Regions from separate parts of the Saccharopolyspora sp. NPDC049357 genome, predicted to be linked through region 1. Evidence: riboswitches for the same ligand, from Rfam matches in the RefSeq annotation. Region 1 holds a riboswitch; the other holds the start of a gene.
What was found. Region 1 has a riboswitch for thiamine pyrophosphate ahead of thiO (glycine oxidase ThiO). Riboswitches for the same ligand answer to the same signal wherever they lie in the genome.

Region 1 (7,572 bases):
GGAGAAGGCGGTGGTCGCCGCCGCGCGCGCCTCGGTGCTGCGGCAGCGCCGAACCCAGTCCGCCCAGGTCACGGGCACCGAGGAAGCGACCCGGAAGATCCAGGTCTCGGGCACCGAGGAAGCGACCCGGAAGATCCAGGTCACGGGCCTGCAGTGGCCGGGTGGCGAAGCCGTCGAGGAGTCCTCCGCCGAGAGCTCCGGCACCCGAACCGTGCTCTCCCCGCCGGTGCCGCGCCGCAGGTGGGGGCGCTGGACCCTGGTCGGCGCGACCTGCGCGGCGGTGTTCGCGGTGAGCATGCTGCTGGTGACCGGCTTCGAGGGGCTCACCGGCCGCCCGCTGTCGGGTGGTGACGGCACGACGCTCGGGAAGGTGTTCCAGCCCGCGCCGCGAGCTCCGGTCAAGACCGCGCCCGTCGCGCCCACGACCAGCGAACCGGCGCCGACCAGCGAGACGCCGTCGCCGGAACCATCCGCTCCGCCGACCAGCTCGCAGCAACCCGCCCCGAGCGAGCCGCCGACGCAGCAGCCGAGCGAAACCGGTTCGCCCACAACGCAATCCTCGACCACCGAACCGACCTCCGAGTCGATCGCTCCAGGACTGCCGCTCCGATAACTGCGAAAAACGGTGAAATGATCCTGATTCCGGTGCTGATCAAGGAGCAATCGGAGTTGTTTTGCGCACATTGCGCTAAAAGCTGGATGTGATTCCCCTGAGAAAATCTGATACTGGACCGGCGACGGGGCCTTGAGAGATCAGGTCATCACAAGGGAGACACGAGATGAAACGTAGACTCGCGGCTCGCATTGCCGGGACCGTTCTGGTCACCGCGGGCACGGTCGCCGCGCTGACCATGCCGGCCACCGCCACCGCACCCACCGCCGTCCCGGTGGCGGGCACGCTGCTCCAGGCGATGCAGCGAGACCTCGGCCTCACCGAGCAGCAGGCCCTCGGTCGGCTTCAGCTCGAATCCGCCGCTCAGCGCACCGAGAGCACCCTGCGCGACGCGTTGGCCGACTCCTTCGGCGGCGCCTACTTCGACTCCGCCACCGGCAAGCTCGTCGTCGGCGTGACCGACGCGGCCCGCTCCGAGCAGGTCCGCGCCGCCGGTGCCGAGGTCCGCCAGGTCGCGTTCAGCACGAAGCAGCTCAACGGGGTCGTCGACGGTCTCAACGCGGGCAAGGCCCAGGCGCCGAAGAGCGTCACCGGCTGGTACGCGAGCAACAAGCAGAACGCCGTCGTCGTCACCGCCAAGCCGGGTGCCGCGGCCGAGGCCGCGCAGTTCGCGCAGGCCGCGGGCGTGCCCGCCGAGGCGGTGAAGGTCGTCGAGTCGCAGGAGCAGCCCCGGACGCTGATGGACGTGGTGGGCGGCAACGCCTACTACATCGGCAGCGGCGCTCGCTGCTCCGTCGGTTTCGCCGTGGAGGGCGGGTTCGTCTCCGCCGGCCACTGCGGCGGCACCGGCGACACCACCACCGAGCCCAGCGGCACCTTCGAGGGCTCGTCCTTCCCCGGTGATGACCACTCCTTCATCTCCGTCGGCACCGACGACAGCCCGCAGGCCGCGGTGAACGACTACAACGGCGGCACGGTTGCCGTGGCCGGTTCCACGGAGGCCTCGGAGGGCGCGTCGATCTGCCGCTCCGGTTCCACCACCGGCTGGCACTGCGGCACGCTGGAGGCCAAGAACCAGTCCGTGCAGTACGAGCAGGGCACCGTCGAGGGCCTGACCCGCACCGACGTCTGCGCCGAGCCGGGCGACTCCGGTGGCTCGTTCATCTCGGGCGACCAGGCCCAGGGCATGACCTCGGGTGGCTCGGGCGACTGCACCAGCGGTGGCACGACCTACTTCCAGCCGGTCAACGAGGCCCTGTCGGCCTACGGCGTCTCCCTTCTGACCCAGTGATCGGTGACAGCGGCTCCCGCTGACACCACGTCACGCACGACGACCCCCGGGATTCCCGGGGGTCGTTCGTCGTCAGGTCAGGCGAGCCGTGCCCGGAGGTCGCGGGCGGCGGCTTCGGGATCGTCGGCGGCGGTGATCGCGCGGACCACCACGATGCGCTCGGCACCCGCCTCGATGGCCTCGTCGAGGTTCTCCGGGCCGATGCCGCCGATGGCGAACCACGGACGGCCGTGCCCCCGGTGCTCGGCGGTGTGCCGGACCAGGTCGATGCCCGCGGCGGGACGGCCGGGCTTGGTCGGGGTCGTCCACACCGGTCCGGTGCAGAAGTAGTCCACGCCCGGCTCGGTCGCCGCCGAGTCGGCCTGGGCGATGTCGTGCGTGGAGCGGCCGATCACCACCTGGTCGCCGACCACGCGACGGGCGATGTCCACCGGCAGGTCGTCCTGGCCCAGGTGCAGCACGTCGGCCTCCGCCGCTATCGCGACGTCCGCGCGGTCGTTGACCGCCAGCAGAGCGCCGTGCCGCACGCAGGCCTCGGCCAGCACCTCCAGCGCGGCGAGCTCGTGACGGGCCTCCAGCGGAGCGCCGCCCGGGCCCTTGTCGCGCAGCTGGATGATGTCGACACCACCGGCGAGCGCGGCGTCAACGAACTCCGCGAGGTCACCTCGCTCGCTGCGAGCGTCGGTGCACAGGTACAACTTCGCCTCGGCGAGGCGCGCGCGAATCCCGAAGCCGTCCAATCCAGGCATGTCCCCCACCCTAAGGCCTGTCTCGCGGTCCTTTTGCTTGGCGGTGCGGGTGGCGGAAACCCCCGAAGGGGAAAGCGCAGCGGCTCCGTGGTCTCCGTGCGCCGCTCCTGATGTATTCCGCTTACCCAGGGGGTGGACATCGGCGTCGCGGCGTACTCGCCACGAAGCCGCTCAGAACCCGCGGCGGTGCGAGCTGAGCCCCACACCTGAAACAGTGGCTCCGCCGCCTTCCTAGGCAGCTCCTGTGCGTTTGTCCCGTACCAGGCGCTGACGTTGCGATCTGCGGGCGGGTACTGTGGATGGCGGTGAGCACGGGAGCCCGGCGGACCGGGCTGAGAGGGAGCGCAGGGCTCCGACCGTCGAACCTGATCCGGGTCATGCCGGCGCAGGGAGCGTGGAGTTGTCTGAGAAACGAACCGATCATGTCGTCGTGGTGGGCGGCGGAGTCGTCGGCCTGTCGGTGGCCTGGCGCGCTGCCGCGGTCGGCAACCGGGTGAGCCTGGTCGATCCGGCCCCCGCCTCGGGTGCCTCGTACGTCGCGGGCGGGATGCTCGCACCTCTCGCCGAGGCGTGGCCCGGCGAGGAAGAACTCCTCGAACTGGGCTCGACGTCGCTGAACCGCTGGCCGGACTTCGCCGACGAGCTGAGCCGCGCGGCCGGTCTGCCGTCCGGGCTGCGCACCGAGGGAACGCTGATGTTCGGCGTCGACGGCGCCGACCGCGAAGAGCTCGACAACGTCGCCGGATACCTGGCCGGACTGGGCCGCAGCGTCACTCGGCTGACGGGCCGCGAACTGCGCAGGCGAGAGCCATCGTTGGGTCCCGCGGTGCGCGGTGGCCTGGAAGTGCCCGGTGATCTCGCGGTGGACAACCGGCTCGCGCTGACCGCGCTGCGGGCGGCGGCGGAGGCGGCGGGCGTGGAGTTCATCGCCGAACGCGCCGAGGTGGTCCGGCAGGGCGCGGTCGAGCTCGCCGAGTCCACTGTGGAGTGCGATGTCGCGGTGATCTCCGCAGGCGCGCACTCGGGTTCGCTGCACCCGGCGCTCGCCGACCGGATCCGCCCGGTCAAGGGCGAGATCCTGCGGCTGCGGCGACGCGCCACCGCGCTGCCACCGCCGACCCGCACCGTGCGCGGCCCGGTGCGCGGCAGGCCCTGCTACCTGGTGCCGCGCGACGACGGGGGAGTGGTGCTCGGCGCCACCCAGCACGAGGTCGGCTTCGACACCGAGGTCACCGTCGGGGGCGTCCGCGACCTGCTCGCCGACGCCGAGACCGTGATGCCGGGCATCGCCGAGTACGCGCTGGTCGAGGCCACCGCCGGGCTGCGCCCGAGCACCACCGACAACCTGCCGGTGATCGGCTGGCTGGAGCCGGGAGTGCTCGCCGCCACCGGGCACCACCGAGGCGGGTTCCTGCTCACGCCGGTCACCGTCGACGCCGTGCTGGCGCTGCTGCGCGGCGAAGAGCCGGAACCGCTGATCAAGGCCACCGATCCGAGCCGTTTGGGAGGACAGCAGTGAACGTCGTGATCAACGGCGACGCGCGGGAGGTCGCCGCGGGCGCCACCCTCGCGTCAGTGCTGGACGACTTCGGCGTGCCGGAACGAGGCGTGGCCGTGGCGCTGGACGGCGCGGTGGTGCCGCGCGCGTCGTGGCCCGCCACGGCGCTGCACGCCGACGCCACCATCGAAGTCCTCACCGCAGTGCAAGGAGGGTGACCGTGGACGACCCATTGCTGATCGCCGGCCGCGAGTTCGGTTCGCGCCTGATCACCGGGACCGGCGGGGCGAACAACCTCGCCGTGCTGGAGCGCGCGCTGATCGCCTCCGGAACCGAGCTGACGACCGTCGCGATGCGCCGCGCCGACGCAGGTGGCGGCACCGGTGTCCTCGACCTGCTGCGCAAGCTCGGCATCGAGGCGCTGCCCAACACGGCGGGCTGCCGCACCGCGGCCGAAGCGGTGCTCACCGCGCAGCTCGCCCGCGAAGCCCTGGGCACCAACTGGGTCAAGCTGGAGGTGGTGGCCGACGAGGACACCCTCCTGCCCGACCCGATCGAGCTCATGGACGCGGCGGAGCAGCTGGTGGACCAGGGTTTCGTCGTCCTCGCCTACACCAACGACGACCCGGTCCTGGCGCTGAAGCTGGAGGAGGTCGGCTGCGCGGCGGTCATGCCGCTGGGCTCGCCGATCGGCACCGGACTGGGCATCCGCAACCCGCACAACATCGAGATGATCGTCTCCCGCGCCACCGTCCCGATCGTCCTCGACGCGGGCATCGGCACGGCCTCCGACGCGGCCCTGGCGATGGAGCTCGGCTGCTCGGCGGTCCTCCTGGCCACCGCCGTCACCCGTGCCCAGGACCCCGAGCGCATGGCCACGGCGATGCGCAGCGCCGTCGAAGCGGGCCGCCTGGCCTCGCAAGCCGGAAGGATCCCCCAACGCTTCTGGGCCCAAGCCTCAAGCCCCGGCACCCCCATGGGCTGACACCCCCAACACCCACCCTGACAGCACTCCCGAGCCCGGGCGCAGCCTTCGAACTTCGCGCGAATTTCGAACGGACCCCCGCGCCCGGGCGTGTCTTCCCAGGTCAAAGCCCGAAGCCTGGGGTCGTATTCGAATTTCGCGCGAAATTCGAGTCGGAACTTCGGCGTTCGAACTTCGCGCGAAATTCGAAAGACCCGGCCTCAGCGGATGTGGAGGCGTTCGGGGCGGACGAAGCTGATCGTGTAGCTCTTCCAGGGGTTGTCGTAGCCGAAGGTCCGGTCGATGGCCTGGCGGGCGTGGAGGGCGTTCTCGACCAGGGAGCTCGCCAGGAGTTCCGAGGCCGGGGCGCCGCTCGCCGGGATGTCGGGGATCTTCGCCGTGGCCTTGCCGCCCAGCAGGTCGTCGACCGCGCGCAGCGCCGGAACCGCGACCTTGCGCTCCTCGGCGGGGCGGAAGGCCAGCGTGGCGACGTCCTGGCGGAGCGCGTCGAGCGCGATCGCCGCGGCGCGGGTGGCGTGGTTGTCGTCGGTCTCCTCGCCGGTGCCGTCCAGCAGCGCGGGCATGCCCAGCAGGTCCTGGGTGCGGCGCAGCGCCAGCACGTTCGCCGCCTGCAGCGCCTTCGGGAGATCGGCGCCCTGGCCGGAGGCGCGGACGCTGCGCAGCAGTTCCGAGACCGACCAGACGGTGGAGCGGACCGCGCCGCGCACGTCCGGGACGATGCTGCTCGGCAGCACCAGGTAGCTCACGTAGCCGACGATCAGCGCGATCGCCGCGCCCACGGCCGTGTTGGCGGCGAAGCTGATCCCGACGTTGACCAGCGGGCGGTCCAGCGTCATCGCCTGGTCCACCACGGTGATCACGATCAGGCAGCCCAGCACGACCTGGTACTCGGCGCGCAGCCTCGGCATGTTCAGCAGCATCCCGCCGATGACCAGCGGGACCAGCAGGTAGGCGCCCGGCAGCAGGGTGATCAGGATGGCCAGGGCGGTCACGCCCAGCACCGCGCCACCGGTGCGTTCCAGCGCGCCGGTCATGCTGTCGCGGGCCGCGGGAGCCAGCACCACGTACAGCGCGAGCAGCAGGCTCGACGCCGACGGGTCGCGCAGCAGCAGCACGATCACCATGCCGACCGCGACCGCCAGCGTGCAGCGCAGCGCGTGCCGGAACAGCGAGGACCGGAACGACAGGTGCGCGCGCACCGCGCCCAGCAGCCGTTCCCGCAGGGCGCCGTCCTCGGCGGGCGGCACCGGGCTCTCGTCGCGGCTGACCACGGCGGCGCGGATCCGGTCCAGGCCCTGGTTCACGCCGCCGACGGCGTCGGGCACGTCCTGCCGCCCGCCCCGGGCGATGACGGCCTGGGCGGGGTCGCGGCGGGCGGCCATCGGCAGCCCGGTGCAGGCGCGGGAGCGGATCGCGCGGGCGAGCTCGGCGGCGACCTGGTCGGCCTCGGCGACGATCTCGCGGAGCCGTTCGGCCTCGATCCGGTCGCTCTGCTGAGCCTGCGCGAGCAGCGTCTCGCGGGCGGCGCGGAACCGGGCCGAACCCGCCAGGACCTGTCCGAGCCAGGTGCTGGAACCGTCGGCGCGCCACGCGGCAGCGGCTGATTCGAGCACGCCGGGGCCGGGTGTCAGCAGTGTCCGGGCCACCGCGACGCGGGTCGCGTGCCCGGGGTCGGCGACCCCGGTGATCACCCGCAGCAGCAGCGCGAACAGCCCGCCCGCGATGGTCGAGGCCAGCAGGATCAGGAACGGCTGGTCGTTGCCGATCCCGGTCGTGGTGGTCACCAGGGCCGCGGCGGCGAAGATCTGCCCGCCGATGCGGTAGTGCTCACCCAGCGCGGGCAGCATCCCGGTGCCGAACACGACCACCGCGACGGCGAGCCCGGCCAGCACCGGCACCTTGGTCAGCATCGGCCCGACGGCCATCATCAGCACCAGCGCCGGCGTCAGCCACATGAACCTGCGCAGATCGGAGCGCAGCGCCTGACCGCTGGTGGCGGTCAGCGCCAGCACGGTGGTCAGCGCTCCCAGCAGCACCGGGGTCTGCAGCTCGAAGAACCAGCCCGCGAACGTTCCGGCGATCACGGCGAGCACCACCAGCAGCACGTATTGGCGCTGCCGAGGATCCGGCGCACCCGCCTCGGTGGCCATCCATCCCCGTGCCCTTGTCAACACCGCTCTAGCCACGCTCTCGCAAACCCCTGTCGTCCCTCGCCGCGCCCTCCAGGTTCCGCGCCTGGAATTACGCCCCTCTCCGACCTATGTCGACGAGTAGCACCTATCGGGTTACAGGATGCCGACGAGAATCACTCAAATGATTGGTCAGTACGAGCGAGGGCTGATCCGCCAGAAGGTGGAGACCGGTCCCACGCCGGAGCCGAGGGGGTAGGCGTCGGCGACGCTGCGGGTGACGAACCGCTTGCCGCCGCGCACCGCG
Region 2 (7,572 bases), on a different contig from region 1:
GTGCGGTTCGCGCAGCCGAACGGGGCCAAGGACGTGTCACCGGCCGCTCCGGTGACCGCGAACGTCAGCGACGGCCGGATCGTGAACGCGACGCTGACCAACTCCGACGGGAAGCAGGTGCCGGGGCAGGTGTCCCCGGACGGCGCGAGCTGGTCCGCCACGGAGAAGGCCGGTTACGGCAAGACCTACACGCTGGCGGTGACGGCCCAGGGCGAGGGCGGCCCGGCCATCACGCAGCAGTCGACCTTCAGCACGATCGATCCGAAGTCGCAGACCTACGTGTCGATGATCCCGCTGGACGGCGAGACCGTCGGGGTCGGCCAGCCGCTGGTGTTCCGCTTCAGCAGCAACGCACCCGCTCCCGACAAGCGGAAGGCGGAGGAGGCGATCAAGGTCGCCACCGAGCCGGCCGTCGAGGGCGCCTTCTACTGGTTCAACAGCCGCGAGGTGCACTGGCGGCCCAAGGACTACTGGCAGGCGGGCACCAAGGTCTCGATCGCGGTGGACGCCTACGGCCGCGAGTTCGGGCCGGGTCTGTGGGGCGAGGAGGACCGCAAGGCCACCATCACCATCGGCGACCGCGTGGTGCTCAAGGCCGACGGCGCGTCGCACCAGATGAGCGTGGAGAAGAACGGCCAGGTCATCCGGACTATGCCGGTGTCGCTGGGCAAGCCGGAGTTCCCCTCGAACAACGGCGTGCACGTGGTCACCGAGCACCACCGCAAGAAGGTGATGGACTCGACGACCTACGGGCTGCCGCTGGAGGCCGGTGGCTACCAGACGGAGGTCGAGTGGGCGGTCCGCATCTCCAACGGCGGTGAGTTCCTGCACGCGGCTCCGTGGTCGGTGGGCGATCAGGGACACCGCAACGTCAGCCATGGCTGCATCAACATGAACAACGCCAACGCGGAGTGGATCTTCAACCTGCTCAAGAAGGGCGACGTGGTCGAGATCACCAACGCCGGCGGCCCCAACCTCCGCTCCTGGGACGGCTTCGGGGACTGGCAGATCCCCTGGAACGAGTGGCAGAAGGGCAACAAGTAGGGAAGAAACAGGACGAAGCGACTGCGTCGGTCAAGCGACGCAGTCGCTTTCTCTTTGCCCCACTCGAGAAGCCGGCACCGCCGCTCAGGTTCCACCGCTGAGCAGGGTGACCACGGACTCAGAAGAAGGCCGAGAAAAGAGAGGAGACCCGCTCCTGGAAAGGAACGGGTCTCCCAAAAGGGTGAGTGACGGGATTCGAACCCGCGACTCCTGGGACCACAACCCAGTGCTCTACCGACTGAGCTACACCCACCTCGGCCACTCGGACCGGCCCCGTCGGGCCCCGTCCGGAGCAACGGAAACCATCCTAGCGTGTGCCCGCCACGGGATTTCCACCGCCTCCGGTTTTCGCGTCCGAGCAGCTCAGCGGGGTCTCAGGGCTGCTCACGTGCTCGCGTGGTCCCGCTGACCCCTCCGGGGTCGCTGAGCAGTTCGGCGGCGACGGCCTGGGCCTGCTCGCTGCTCGGGCCGGGATGCGGGACGAACGCGGTGCGCCGGTAGTACGCGAGCTCGCGGATGGACTCGCGGATGTCGGCCAGCGCGCGGTGGGCGAGGCCCTTCTCCGGCTGCGCGTAGTAGATGCGCGGGTACCAGCGCCGGCAGAGCTCCTTGATGGAGGAGACGTCGACCATCCGGTAGTGCAGGTGCGCGTCGAGCTGCGGCATGTCGCGCGCGATGAATCCGCGATCGGTGGCGATGGAGTTGCCCGCCAGCGGCGCGGACCGCACGTCGGGCACGTGCTGCCGGATGTATTCCAGGACCTGCTGCTCTGCTTCGGCGAGGGTCACCTGGGACGAGCGGACCTCCTCGGTGAGCCCCGAGCGGTCGTGCATGTCGCGCACGACCTCGGGCATGCCCGCGAGGGCGTCGTCGTCGGCGTGGATGACGATGTCCACGCCTTCGCCGAGGATGTTGAGGTCCGCGTCCGTGACCAGGGCGGCGATCTCGATCAACGCGTCCTTGCCGAGCTCCAGCCCGGTCATTTCGCAGTCGATCCACACTAGACGGTCATTCACTCGACGCAGCCTAACTCCCGCGACCGGTTGATCGCGGGAAGAGTGTCGGGATCGAAAGCTTCTACCCGTCGAGGTGCGTCCGGAGTTCGCGGGGGACGACCTTGCCGGTGGCGTTGCGGGGGAGCTCGTCCAGGAAGATCACGTCGCGGGGGACGGCGAACTTCGACACCCGGCTGCGGACGTGGTCGCGCACCTGGTCGGCGTCCATGGAGCCCTTCTCGCGCGGGACGACGAACGCGGCCAGGCGCTGGCCGAAGTCGGCGTCGTCGACGCCGATGACGGCGGCTTCGGAGACCTCCGCGATTCCGGCGATGGCGTCCTCGGCTTCCTTGGGGTAGATGTTCTCGCCACCGGAGATGATCATGTCGTCCTCGCGGCCCGCGATGAACAACCGCCCGGAGTGGTCGAACCGTCCCAGGTCACCGGTGGACATGAGCCCTTCGTGGCGTTCGCGGCTCTTGCCGTTGGTGTAGCCGTCGAACAGCATGTCGTTGCCGGCGAAGATGCGGCCGGTCTCGCCGCGGCGGACGGGTTCGCCCTTGTCGTCGAGGATGCGCACGGTGGTGCCGCGCGGTGGCCGCCCGGCCGAGGACGGTGCGGCGCGCAGGTCGGCGGGCGTGGCGATGCTCACCCAGGAGACCTCGGTGGACCCGTAGAGGTTGTAGAGGACCGGGCCGAAGGCGCGCTGGAACGTGGTGGCCAGGTCACCGGGCAGCGCGGAGCCGCTGGCGGCGACGACGCGCAGCGACGAGGTGTCGAAGCGCTCGCGCTCCTCGGCGGGCAGGTCGAGCATCCGCTGGAGCATGACCGGAACGCCGAACATGCCGCCGACGCGGTGCCGCTGGATGGTGCGCAGCGTGTCGATCGCGTCGAACTTGCGGCGCAGCACCAAGGTGGCGCCGAGGACGGCGGAGAGCTGGAATCCGGCGATCCCCCAGGTGTGGAACAGGGGAGCGCTGAGCAGCACGCGTTCGCCCGCTCGCAGCGGGATGCGGGAGAACACCGCGCCGGCCGGGTTCAGGCTCGGCGGGTCGGGGCGGCGGGCGCCCTTGGGCGTGCCGGTGGTGCCGGAGGTGAGCACGATCAGCCGCGAGTGCCGCTTGGGCCGGGGCACCTGCTTGCCGGTGCCGGTGGCGATGAGGTGGTCGAGGGTGTTGTGCTCGGTGGGGCCGTCGGCCCAGCCGAGGACGACGTCGAGGTCGCCGGGCAGGTCCTGCAGGTGCCCGGTGAACTCCTCGTCGAGGACGAGCACGCTGACGTCCTGCTCGGCGAGCACGTCCGCGAGCTGGCGGGTGCTGAGCCCGACGTTGAGCAGCACCACGTCGACGCCGAGCTTGGCCGCGGCGACGATGACCTCGACGGGTCCGTGGTGGTTGCGGGTCAGCACGCCGATGCGGGTCTTGCCGGGCACGCGGTCGCGCAGCGCGGCGGCCAGGCGCGTGGTGCGGGTGGCGAGTTCGGCGTAGCTGAGCGCGCCGCGCTCGTCGATCACGGCGGGGCGATCGGGGTGGCGGGCGGCGCCGACGGCGAAGCCGAGCGGCAGGGTGATGCCCCACCGCCGGTAGGCGAGCGCGATGCGCACCAGCTTGTCCGGCCTCATGGGCCGCACGACGCCTTGTTTCACCAGCACGAACAAGGTGTGCAGTGCCGGTGCGGCGTGGTTGGTCAGAAAGCTGGGCAGTCGCCGCAGAACGCTCACTCGGTCACCCCTCGTCCGTGAAACCTACTCGGGAGTAGATTGTGCCGTGAGTAATCCTCCCGGCCAAGTCCTCCGTGTCGAGTATCCCGGTTCCGCGATCGCGCGAGAGCGGAACGGCTCCCGTCCTCGCCGCTCCTCGCCAGCCGCGATGGGCGAAGTTAGACGGCGCGGCGGGGAAGGGGGAGCCTCTCCCGCCGCGCCGACCCCCAGGGTCCTAGTCGACGTCGGCGGCGGTGACCACCGCGTCGCGCAGGGCCGCGCGCAAGCGGCCGACCTCCAGCGGTGAGAGCACCGCCGTCTCCCCAGGCGGCGCGACGATGACGACCCGGCCGTGGTTGACGAACACCGACATGTCTCGTCGCCGTCCGGCGACGTCGCGGCAACTGACGTGCCACTCCTGGTTGGACCCCACAGTCCCAGCCTCCCTGTGCCGATCCGCTTGGTGCGGTGAAGCCGCGCAGCGCGCGCTCCTGGTGGAGGGACGCACCGATCCGAGGGGCGTGACGGCGTTTCGCCGAAACAACGGGAAAGTGTGCGCGGTCACGGCCGGGTTCGCGGGCCCGAACGCAACTCAGGGGCGACCCCCCCAACCGGGAATCGCCCCTGAGCGAACGCTGTTAGCCGACGACACTCGTCCGGCCCAAGAAACCGTCAGACCGGGCGTACCTTCAGCCCGGCGGGCTCGGCGGAGAGCACGACCGCGCCTTCGAAGTCGGCGATCGGGAGCTCGTCGCGCACCAGGCGGTGCGGCGCGTCGGACGCCTCGATTCGGATCTTGCCGGTGTTGATCGACCGCTCGTCCTGCTCCTGGCCGCCGAACTGGACGCTGAGCTGGTCGCCGGTCACGGTGGCGGTCAGCCAGCCGCCGTCGATGACCTGCTCGGTGTCGTCGAAGGAGACGGTGAGCCGGCCCTCGGCGGGCTTGTCGCCGCGCACCGCGACGTGCGAGAGCGCGACGTCGCGCTTGCCGGACTCCTCGCCGGCCAGGGCGATGACATCCCGGCTGACCTCGTCACCCGGCTCGGTGCCGGGCTTGGGGGTCAGCACCGGTGCGCGCAGCTGCGCGGCGAGCCGGTAGGGCTGCCACGAACCGGCGCCGATCAGGTTGACCACGGCGCTGACCGCCACGTCGGCCAGCAACCGGTCGCTGCCCGGGGCGGGCGTGACCTCGATCGCGGGCACGTCGCGTCGGGCCAGCAGATCGCGCAGTGCCTTGGCGCGCTGACGGCTGTTGCGGTCAAAACCGCGGGTGATCGCCACCGTCCCCGATCCGGCGGCCGCGACGGCGGCCTCGGTCAGGTCCGCTAGCGGCGCCCAGATCTGCGCGGGGTCCTGTTCAGAACGCTGCCGGCGCGAGCGGGCGAAGCCTGGGGCATCGGTCGTGGTTTCCATCGCCCTCCACTTTAGTCGGCTGCGGAGGATGACCTTGCCTTCCGGTGGGGGCTTTCACGGTGTGAAATCGATCGCGGTCGCACTGCTCCATCGGGGTGGCTTTTCCCTCCGCTGGGCTCATCCGCTGCGGCATTCGTCGCATTCTTGCGGCTCTTGGAAGCCGGGGGGTTGGGATGACCGATCTTCACCTGCCGGGTGAGCGCACGGGCCCGGCCCGCTGGCGGCTGGTGCGCTGGCTGGCCTCCGACGGGAGCGGGGTGCGGGCGGGGCAGCCGCTGGCCGAGCTGCGTCCCGCGGAGACCGACGGCGCCGCGATCCGGGTGTCGGCGCTGGCAACGGGAACCCTGTGGCACCAGGTGAAGCGGGGCGAAGTGCTCCACGTGGGCCAGGTGATCGGGTTGATCGAGTGAACCGCGCGGGCCGGGGGCTTGCCCTGGGTTGTTAGGTTGGTGGCAGTGACGCGGGGTGCCCTGCCAGGGCTGAGAACAGACCCGTTGAACCTGACCTAGCTCGTACTAGCGGAGGGACGTCATGGCTCCCAATGTGCTGACCATCGCCGGGACCGACCCCAGCGGTGGCGCCGGTATCCAGGCAGATCTCAAGGCGTTCTCGGCCAACGGCGCCTACGGCATGTCGGTGATCACCGCGCTGGTCGCGCAGACCACCACCGGGGTGAGCCGGGTGCAGGAGGTCCCGCCGGGCTTCATCACCGACCAGCTGGTGACGCTGCTCGACGACGTCCGGGTGGACGCCGTCAAGATCGGCATGCTCGCCAACGCCGAAGTCATCCGCGCGGTCACGGCCGTGCTGGAGCGCTACTCGCCTCGGTTCGTGGTGCTCGATCCGGTCATGGTCGCCAAGAGCGGTGACCGGCTCCTCGCGCCGGAGGCCGTCGGTGCGCTGCGCGACGAGCTGCTGCCGAGGGTGGACCTGATCACGCCGAACCTGCCGGAGGCGGCCGACCTGCTCGGCGAAGCCGAGATCGGCGGTCCCGACGAGATGCCCGCGCAGGCCGAGCGGCTGGCCGCGCTCGGCGCCAAGCAGGTGCTGCTCAAGGGCGGGCACCTCAGCGGCGAGTCGAGCGTCGACCTGCTCTACGGCGACGGGCTGGCGGAGTTCCTCAGCAGCGAGCGGGTGGCCACCACCAACGATCACGGCACCGGGTGCACGCTCTCGGCGGCGATCGCGGCGCTGCGCCCGCAGCGCCCGGACTGGCTGGAGGCCGTCCGCGAGGCCAAGCAGTACCTCACCGAGGCCCTGCGCGCCTCTGAGCGCCTCGACGTCGGCCGCGGCCACGGTCCGGTGCACCACTTCCACCACTGGTGGTGAGCGGGGCCGTCCTGGTGGGAACTGTCCGGGCAGAACGGACTTCGATCATCGACGGTTCGGACCAGAACCGCCCGCCGCTTCGCCACCGCACCCGAGATTCCGACTTCTGCGAGGGGTTCTCATGAGCACGTTGCCCGCTCCGCCCGCCGGAGGGTTCTGCGCCCAGGCGTGGGAGCGCACCGCCGGATTGCAGCAGGCGATCGTGGACCACCCGTTCAACAAGGCGCTGGCGGACGGCAGCCTGGAACGGGACGTCTTCGCCTTCTACATCGTTCAGGACGCGCGATACCTGGTCGGCTTCGCGCAGGCGCTGTCGGCCGCGGCGACCAGGGCCGATGACGCCGCCGACGCGGCGTTCCTCGCCGGGGCCGCGCAGGGCGCGCTGGTGGAGGAGCGGCGGCTGCACGCCGGTTACGTCGCCGAGTTCGGCCTGACCGACGAGGAGATCTCCGGTGTGGACACCTCGCCGTCGTGCCTGGCCTACACGTCCTACCTGCGCTCCTGCGCGCTGACCGAGTCGTACCCGGTGCTGCTGGCCGCGATCCTGCCGTGCTTCTGGGTGTACCAGTACGTCGGCAGCAAGATCCTCGACGCCACCGGCGACATCGAGGGTCACCCCTACAAGGCGTGGATCACCACCTACGCCGACGACGAGTTCGCCGAGGCCGTGCTGGCCGCCCGGGAGCTCGTCGACAAGGTCGCGGAGCGCTCGGACGACGCGACGCGCGAGCAGATGTTCGCCGCGTTCACCCGGGCGACCGAGTACGAGTGGGTGTTCTGGAACGGCGCGTGGGTCAAGGAAACCTGGCCCACCGCGAAATTCCTTGCGTGACAAGGGTTTCGCGTTTCGAGAACACCGATGACGGCTCGCCGGTAGTGGCGGGCCGTCATCCGTTTCGGGTTGCACCACAGCGTGATTCATCATGTGATGCGTGACACAATCTTGCGGTGTTAACGAAGTGGCTCGCACAACGACATGCTGGGCGAGCCCCCTGTCCTAGCAGGGCGTTTGTGAGTGGCGGAATCTTCCGCGGGCGTGGATGGAGTTCTGGGGCAATGTCTTCACTTCTGATCGTTTTTCTCGGGATGTCG

Region 2: linked by a shared signal. The riboswitch ahead of thiD (bifunctional hydroxymethylpyrimidine kinase/phosphomethylpyrimidine kinase) and the one ahead of thiO (glycine oxidase ThiO) in region 1 are both predicted to bind thiamine pyrophosphate.

What each region holds. Positions count from the first base shown of each region.
Region 1 covers NZ_JBFAQJ010000009.1:131,211-138,782, forward strand. Annotated here, with positions in the region: gene AB0J91_RS10515 (hypothetical protein) at 1-613, shown strand, start outside; gene AB0J91_RS10520 (S1 family peptidase) at 780-1,904, shown strand; gene thiE (thiamine phosphate synthase) at 1,982-2,653, opposite strand; TPP riboswitch at 2,955-3,062, shown strand; gene thiO (glycine oxidase ThiO) at 3,054-4,172, shown strand; gene thiS (sulfur carrier protein ThiS) at 4,169-4,369, shown strand; gene AB0J91_RS10540 (thiazole synthase) at 4,372-5,136, shown strand; gene AB0J91_RS10545 (FUSC family protein) at 5,337-7,286, opposite strand; gene thiD (bifunctional hydroxymethylpyrimidine kinase/phosphomethylpyrimidine kinase) at 7,458-7,572, opposite strand, start outside.
Region 2 covers NZ_JBFAQJ010000063.1:15,655-23,226, reverse strand. Annotated here, with positions in the region: gene AB0J91_RS31490 (Ig-like domain-containing protein) at 1-1,044, shown strand, start outside; tRNA gene AB0J91_RS31485 (tRNA-His) at 1,225-1,297, opposite strand; gene orn (oligoribonuclease) at 1,419-2,060, opposite strand; gene AB0J91_RS31475 (AMP-binding protein) at 2,122-3,759, opposite strand; gene AB0J91_RS31470 (hypothetical protein) at 3,974-4,171, opposite strand; gene AB0J91_RS31465 (hypothetical protein) at 4,411-5,151, opposite strand; gene AB0J91_RS31460 (lipoyl domain-containing protein) at 5,325-5,561, shown strand; TPP riboswitch at 5,603-5,695, shown strand; gene thiD (bifunctional hydroxymethylpyrimidine kinase/phosphomethylpyrimidine kinase) at 5,683-6,480, shown strand; gene tenA (thiaminase II) at 6,602-7,312, shown strand; gene AB0J91_RS31445 (hypothetical protein) at 7,537-7,572, shown strand, end outside.